2 regions of the Pseudomonas antarctica genome follow, and region 1 is predicted to be linked to the other one. Evidence: riboswitches for the same ligand, from Rfam matches in the RefSeq annotation. Region 1 holds a riboswitch; the other holds the start of a gene.
What was found. A riboswitch is a leader RNA that binds a small molecule or an ion and turns the genes downstream of it on or off. The one in region 1 is predicted to bind cobalamin.
Positions count from the first base shown of each region.

Region 2: linked by a shared signal. The riboswitch ahead of cobO (cob(I)yrinic acid a,c-diamide adenosyltransferase) and the one ahead of cobW (cobalamin biosynthesis protein CobW) in region 1 are both predicted to bind cobalamin.

Region 1 is NZ_CP015600.1:2,629,891-2,634,003, forward strand. Features, by position in the region: cobalamin riboswitch at 660-860, shown strand; gene cobW (cobalamin biosynthesis protein CobW) at 954-2,015, shown strand; gene cobN (cobaltochelatase subunit CobN) at 2,019-4,113, shown strand, end outside.
Region 2 is NZ_CP015600.1:4,600,168-4,604,280, reverse strand. Features, by position in the region: gene A7J50_RS20845 (C40 family peptidase) at 1-613, shown strand, start outside; gene A7J50_RS20840 (C40 family peptidase) at 758-1,300, shown strand; gene A7J50_RS20835 (PQQ-dependent sugar dehydrogenase) at 1,375-2,688, opposite strand; cobalamin riboswitch at 2,788-3,040, shown strand; gene cobO (cob(I)yrinic acid a,c-diamide adenosyltransferase) at 3,119-3,730, shown strand; gene A7J50_RS20825 (cobyrinate a,c-diamide synthase) at 3,727-4,113, shown strand, end outside.

The DNA of each region.
Region 1 (4,113 bases):
TAAAAAAGTAACCAAAAAACGCTTTGCCCCACCACTCGGTACCTCGCCCAGGCTCGGTATGCCCGCACTCCGGCTTGAATCCGTGGGCCGCCGCAATGGGCCATCCCTGGCCCAGTGCGGCTAACCCGGCGTCCTGCCGGGTTACCCACGGATTCAAGCCTGCGTTCGGCCATCGTGGTTAACGGGGCCTGTGAGATCAAGGTCAACAGCAGAGCACGGCGGCCTAGTAGCCGACCTGAGTGGTAGAAGCAAAAGCAGGGCAAAAACACGGCAACAACAGAACTGCTTTTCTGTGGGAGCTGGCTTGCCTGCGATGGCATCAACTGTGTGTCACTGACAGACCGAGATGTCTACATTGCAGGCAAGGCAGTCCCCACATTTGAATGCGTTCAGCGTCCAGGTTCAGGTCAGCTGCTAGGCCGCCGAACTCCGCTGTTGAGCTTTTTGATCTTAGGCGGCCCACTTAGGAATGCCGGAGGACGGGCACACCGAGCCTGGGCGAGGTGTCGAGTGGTGGGGTACTTTTGGTTGAGCCGGCATTTCGGGCCCTTTTCCAAAAGCGACCTGCCGTAAAGGCGGAACCTAAGCCGCCGTTACCGCAGCAACGGCTATGTACATCAACCAAACAACCCCATCATTGACCATCCCCCACGCACTGCGTAGCCTTGCACCTTCGAGGTTCTTCGGCCCAGGTCGAAGCTAAGAAGGGAACGCGGTTCAAGCCGCGGCTGCCCCCGCAACTGTGAAGGGTTCATCTGACTGCCACGCCACTGCCAATACGGCGGGAAGGCGCAGCCAGCGCCGGTCGTAAGACCCGCATGCCCCAAGCCAGGAGACCTGCCTCGTAACCGATTTTCTACTTCAACCGGGCGGGGTGATCCGGTGACGAAATCAGCTTCTGCGCATTTGCCGCAGGGCCTGTCGTCCCGTATGCCCGCCCCAAAGGGCATCCGATGAAAACACTGGCCAAACTCCCCGTCACCATCGTTACCGGCTTCCTCGGCTCGGGCAAAACCACCTTGCTGCGCCATATGCTCGACAACGCCCAGGGCCGTCGCATCGCCGTGATCGTCAACGAGTTCGGCGAGCTGGGCATCGACGGTGAAATCCTCAAGCAGTGCTCCATCGGTTGCACCGAGGAAGAAGCCAACGGCCGCGTGTACGAACTGGCCAACGGCTGCCTGTGCTGCACCGTGCAGGAAGAATTCTTCCCGGTGATGCGCGAATTGGTCTCCCGTCGCGGTGACCTCGACCATATCCTGATCGAAACCTCGGGCCTGGCCCTGCCAAAACCGTTGGTCCAGGCCTTCCAGTGGCCGGAAATCCGCAGCGCCTGCACGGTTGACGCGGTGATTACCGTGGTCGACAGCCCGGCTGTCGCCGCAGGCACCTTTGCCGCGTTCCCGGATCAGGTTGATGCCCAGCGCAAACTCGACCCGAACCTGGACCACGAATCGCCCCTGCACGAGCTGTTCGCCGACCAACTGGCCAGCGCCGACCTGGTGATCCTCAACAAAGCCGACCTGATCAGCCCTGAAGACCTGGCACGCGTGCGCCTTGAAGTCGCCGAAGAGCTGCCGCCGGCCGTGAAAATCATCGAGGCCAGCAGCGGTCGCGTGCCGCTGGACGTGTTGATTGGCCTGGGCGCCGGCTCCGAAGAACACATCGACGGTCGCCACAGCCACCACGATCATCACCACGAAGGTGAAGACGACCACGACCACGATGCGTTTGATTCCATCTCCATCGACTTGCCGCAAGCTGATGAAGCGCTGCTGCTCGACGCCCTGAATCAACTGGTGGTGCAACACGGCATCCTGCGTGTCAAAGGTTTCGCGGCGATCCCGAACAAGCCGATGCGCCTGCTGATCCAGGGTGTGGGCACGCGTTTCGACAAGCATTTCGACCGTGCCTGGGGTGCTGATGAAGCCCGCATCACGCGTCTGGTGCTGATCGGCCAGGAGCTGGATGCGGCGGGCCTCGAAGCGCAACTGCGCGCTGCGCTCAGCGTTTAACCCATGCACCTGCTCAGGACCCAGCCCGGCGGTTTCGTCTCGGAAGACAACATTGCCGACTTAGGCCAAACCCCCGCCGAGCTGGTGATTCTGTGCAGCGGCGATTCCAGCCTGGCACTGCTGGCCGAAGCGGCCCAGCAGTTGCCCGACGATTACCCCAGCTTTCGCCTGGCCAACCCGATGCAGGTGCAAAACCATGCCTCGGTCGACCTGTACGTCGATGAGGTGCTGCGCCACGCCAAGGTCATCCTGATTTCGCTGCACGGCGGCATCGGTTATTGGCGCTACGGCATCGAGCGCCTGGTGGAATTGGCCGAGCGCGGCGTGCAGCTGATCCTGGTGCCGGGTGATGATCGCCCGGACCCGGAACTCAGCGGCTTGAGCTCCGTTGGCGCAGAAGCGCGCGACCGCCTGTGGCACTTCCTGCGCCAGGGCGGCCTGGGCAACGCGCTGGATTTCTATCGCTGCCTGGCAAGCAGCTACCTGGGCCGCGACTATGCCTGGGCCGAACCGCAAAGCCTGCCGCGCACCGCGATTTATCACCCGCACAAAGCCAACCCGCGCTTGAATGACTGGCAGTCGGATTGGCAGGCAGATTGGCCGGTAGCCGCAGTGCTGTTCTATCGCTCGCATTTGCAGGCGGCCAATACCGGTTTTATCGACGTGTTCTGCCAACGCTTGCAGGCGGCGGGCCTTAATCCGTTGCCGATAGCGGTGGCCAGTTTGAAAGAGCCCGGCTGCCTCACGGTGGTCGAAGATTGGCTGGATGACGTGCAGGCGGCGGTGATTCTGAACACCACCGGCTTTGCCCAGTCCAGCCCGGAAGCCCCGCATTTACGGCCATTTCGCCGCAATATTCCGGTGATCCAGGCGATTTGCGCCCAGGACAACCAGCCCGGCTGGGAGGCCAGCGAGCAAGGCCTCGGCCCGCGCGACCTGGCGATGCATATCGCCTTGCCGGAGCTGGACGGGCGCATTATCAGTCGTCCCATCAGCTTCAAAGACCTGGCCTGGCGCAGTGAGCGCAGCCAGTCCGACGTGGTGTGCTACCGCGCTGCGCCCGAGCGCATGGATTTCGTCGCCGAGCTGGCGCGGCGCTGGGTCGAACTGGCACGGGTGCCGAATGCACAAAAGCGCATCGCACTGATCCTCGCCAACTACCCGACCCGTGACGGCCGCATTGGCAATGGCGTGGGCCTGGACACCCCGGCGGCGGCGCTGAATATCCTGCGCGCGCTGCAAGCCGAAGGTTATCCCGTGCCCAGCGAGTTGCCGCACAGCGGCACGGCCTTGATTCATGACCTGCTCGGCGGCGTCACCAACGATCTGGACAGCCTCGACCTGCGCCCGTGCCACCAAAGCCTGGGCCTGGACGACTACGAGGCGATGTTCAAGCACCTGCCTGAAGCCAATCGTCAGGCGGTTTTGGCGCGCTGGGGCGCACCGCAGAACGATCCGATGTGCCGCGACGGCCGCATGATGATCGCCGGCCTGCGCCTGGGCCTGACTTTTGTCGGCATCCAGCCGGCGCGGGGTTATCAGGTTGACCACAGCGCGGTGTACCACGACCCGGACCTGGTACCGCCCCACGGTTATTTGGCGTTTTACTTTTGGTTGCGCCATACCTACGGCGCCCATGGCGTGATCCATGTGGGCAAGCACGGCAACCTCGAATGGCTGCCGGGCAAGGGTGTGGGGCTGTCGGAGAACTGCTGGCCCGACGCGCTGCTGGGGCCGTTGCCGAATATCTACCCATTTATCGTCAATGACCCGGGCGAGGGTGCCCAGGCCAAGCGTCGCACTCAAGCGGTGATCATCGACCACCTCATGCCACCGCTGACGCGTGCCGAGACCTACGGCCCGCTGCGTAACCTGGAGCTGTTGGCCGACGAGTATTACGAGGCGCAATTGCTGGACCCACGCCGCGCCCTTGAATTGCAAAAAGACATTCTCAAGCTGGTGCGCGAAACCCATATCGATCAGGAGCTGGAGCTGGATAACGAGGCCGACGCCACGGTCTGGTTGCCGCGCCTGGACACCTACCTGTGCGATTTGAAGGAGTCGCAGATCCGCGACGGCCTGCATATTTTTGGCGAGT
Region 2 (4,113 bases), 2.0 Mb from region 1:
ACCCCTCGTGCCTCTCGCACTCGTTACCCTGTTGTTTGGTTGCGCCACCCACACTCAAAACGTGGCTGAGCAGCAAAAGACTCAACAACAGTCCCAGGCAAAGTTCGTTGCATCGCAGTCTTCCTCTGTTTACCAGGAAGAACTCGCAACTGAAAAAGAACTGGCCGACTTCTCCGGCAGCAAGCCTTACCAGCTTCCAGTTCTGGCCGACAGCATCCTTGAACGCGGCATGTCCCTGATTGGTACCCGTTACCGTTTCGGCGGTACCTCTGAAGCCGGTTTCGACTGCAGTGGCTTCATCGGCTACCTGTTTCGCGAAGAAGCCGGCATGAACCTGCCTCGCTCGACACGCGAAATGATCAACGTGGATGCACCGTTGGTCGCACGCAATAACCTCAAGCCCGGCGATCTGCTTTTCTTTAGTACTGCAGGTCGTGGTCGCGTAAGTCACGCCGGTATCTACTTGGGCGATAACCAGTTTATTCACTCCAGCAGTCGTCGCAGTGGCGGTGTTCGAGTCGACAACCTGGGTGACAGCTACTGGAGCAAAACCTTCATCGAAGCCAAGCGTGCACTCGCCATGGCCCCGACTACCGTTACCGCCAGCAAGTAAAGTTAAAGTGATACTTGAAGTTTGACGTGTAAGCGCTAGAATCTCTGGATATTGTTGTAATCCGTTCGCGCGAGCTTTGCTTGCGCGTTCTGGTTTTCAGCGTTCGGCAGCGAAAGCCGCATCCAGATCAGGATTGTTCTGCCCATGTCGACCTCAGCCCGCCTCATTCTTCTTGTTTGTGCCGCGCTCCTCAGCGCCTGCGCAAGCCGTCCACCGCCGCCTGCCCCGGTAGCGGTCAAGCCGAAACCGGTGTTCAACTATTCCAGCCAAAGTTTCTCGCCTGCTGCCGAAGACGTACTCTTCCGAGCGCTGGGCCTGGTCGGCACGCCTTATCGCTGGGGCGGCAATACGCCGGATTCCGGGTTTGATTGCAGTGGCCTGATCGGCTTTGTATACCGCGACGCCGCGGGCATCTCCTTGCCGCGTACCACGCGTGAACTGATCGTGATGCGTGCGCAGGATGTCAGCGAGCAGAACCTGCAAACCGGTGACTTGCTGTTCTTTGCGACCGGTGGCGGTTCGCGGGTCAGCCACGCCGGGATCTACGTCGGCGAAGGGCGATTCGTACATGCCCCGCAAACCGGTGGTACGGTGAAACTGGATACGCTGTCCAAAGCCTATTGGCAGAACGCCTACCTGAGCGCCAAGCGCGTGTTGCCGGCTGAGCATCTGGCGCGCAATCCTTAAGGCTGAACAGAGAATAAGATGTGGGAGAGGGCAAGCCCCTCCCACATTTGGTTTTGCGCTGTTTTTGAGGCCGGCTACTTAGCCGCCGACACCCGCCACACCTTATTTCCCACGTCATCCGCGACCAGCAAGTCGCCCTGCTGATCAATCACCACGCCCACCGGCCGGCCCATGGCTTTCTCGTCACTGTTGAGGAATCCGGTCAGCACATCCACGGGTTGCCCTTTGGGTTGCCCGCCCTCGAACGGTACGAAAATCACCTTGTAGCCACTGTGCGGCTTGCGGTTCCACGAGCCATGCTGGCCGATGAATGCGCCGTTGCTGAATTGCGCGGGGAGTTTGCTGCCTTCTGCGAACGTCAGCCCCAAGGACGCGGTGTGAGGCCCTACGGCATAGTCCGGTGCAATCGCCTTGGCGACCAGGTCGGGGTTTTGCGGTGAGACGCGTACGTCCACATGCTGGCCGTAGTAGCTGAAGGGCCAGCCGTAAAATGCGCCATCCTTGACCGAGGTAATGTAGTCGGGCACCAGGTCGCTGCCGATCTCGTCGCGCTCGTTAACCGCCGTCCACAGCTTGCCGCTCTGCGGTTCCCAGGCCATGCCGTTCGGGTTGCGCAGCCCGGAAGCAAAAATGCGGTGCTGGCCTGTGGAGCGGTCGACTTCCCAGATCGCCGCGCGACCTTCTTCTGCCTTCAGGCCGTTCTCGCCCACGTTGCTGTTGGAGCCGACACTCACGTACAGCTTGCGACCGTCCTTGCTGGCCACCACGTTTTTCGTCCAGTGGTGGTTGATACTGCCGCCCGGCAGGTCGACCACTGTGGTACCCGCTTGCTTGATCGAGGTTTCGCCTGGCTGATAGGGGAAGCGCAGCAGTTTGTCCGAATCGGCGACGTAAAGGTCGTTACCCACCAGCGTCATGCCGAACGGTGAATTGAGATTCTCCAGGAACACCGTGCGGGTCTCGGCGACGCCGTCGTGGTCGGCATCGCGCAGCAGCGTGATGCGATTCGGGCTTGGCACGCCTGCGCCTGCGCGGCCCATGACCTTCTCCATCACCCAGCCGCGAATACCCTTGGCATCATCCGGCTTGGGCGGGGCGTTGGTTTCCGCCACCAGCACATCGCCATTCGGCAAAACATACAGCCAGCGCGGGTGGTCCAGGCCTTCGGCAAACGCCGACACCTGAGTGCCGGCGGCGGCGGTTGGCTTCGCGCCGTCGGGCCAGCCGATGGCCGGGGCAATGTTTACGGTGGGGATCAGGGTTTTGTTCGGCTCCGGCAGTTTGGGCGAAGGCCCGGTGCCATCGGAGACCTTCAACGTGGAGCTTTCGCCGCAGGCGGCGAGGGTGCCTGCCAGCATGATCAGTAAGGCGAGTCTGGTTTTATGCATGGTTTTCTCCTTAATACCTGTAAGGGTAGAGGAGTGAGATAGTCCGATGGTTCAAGTGCAAGGCCAGCTTTAATTGACGCTCCACCCCCAACCCACTAACCTTCGCGGCTTGTTCCAGGTGCTCTGTGGCGGATACGCCGACAGAGTGAAACAGGGAAGCCGGTGAGTGAGCGCACTTGTACACAGTGCTGCCGCGATCCCGGCGCTGCCCCCGCAACGGTAAATGAGTCAAAACGGTGCCTTTTGCCACTGTATCCGCGTGATATGGGAAGGCGCGCCGTTGGCCTGCTCGCTCGATGAGCAAGAGCGCCACTTATGAGTCCGGAGACCGGCCTGGATCATCCAACAGCATCACGGTGGGCGATGCTTGGCTGTCTGTTTTTTCTTTTTCCTGCCCGCCGTTTTTGTCCAGCCCCAACGGAGAGCTGCCATGACTGATTCCCCCGACCGCGACGAACGCCACCTGGCGCGCATGCTGCGCAAAAAAGCCGTGATCGACGAGCGCATCGCCAATTCCCCGAACGAGTGCGGATTGCTGCTGGTACTGACCGGCAACGGTAAAGGCAAGAGCAGTTCGGCATTTGGCATGCTGGCCCGTGCCATGGGCCACGGCATGCAGTGCGGCGTGGTGCAGTTCATCAAGGGGCGCCACAGCACGGGCGAAGAATTGTTCTTCCGCCGTTTCCCAGAGCAAGTGCGCTTCCACGTGATGGGCGAAGGCTTTACCTGGGAAACCCAGGACCGCCAGCGCGACATCGCCGCCGCTGAAGCGGCCTGGGCGGTTTCCCGCGAATTGTTGCAAGACCCGTCCATTGGCCTGGTGGTGCTGGACGAACTGAACATCGCCCTCAAGCACGGTTACCTCGACCTGGATCAAGTGCTCAGCGACCTGCAAGCCCGCCCACCGAAGCAGCACGTAGTGGTCACCGGCCGTGGCGCCAAGCCTGAAATGGTCGAAATGGGCGACACCGTCACCGAAATGGGCATGCTCAAGCATGCGTTCCAGGCCGGTATCAAGGCACAGAAGGGCGTCGAACTTTGAATCAGCCCCGTCATTGCCCGGCCGTACTGATCGCCGCACCGGCGTCCGGCCAGGGCAAAACCACCGTGACCGCTGCGTTGGCGCGTTTGCACCGCAACCTGGGGCGCAAGGTGCGCGTGTTCAAATGCGGGCCGGACTTTCTCGACCCCATGATTCATGAGCGTGCCAGCGGTGCGCCTGTGTATCAGTTGGACATGTGGATGGTCGGCGAGCAGGAAAGTCGCCGCTTGCTGTGGGAAGCGGCGGGCGAGGCGGACCTGATCCTGATCGAAGGCGTGATGGGCCTGTTCGACGGCACGCCCTCCAGTGCCGACCTGGCGCGGCACTTCGGTGTGCCGGTGCTCGGTGTGATCGACGGCACCGCCATGGCCCAGACCTTCGGC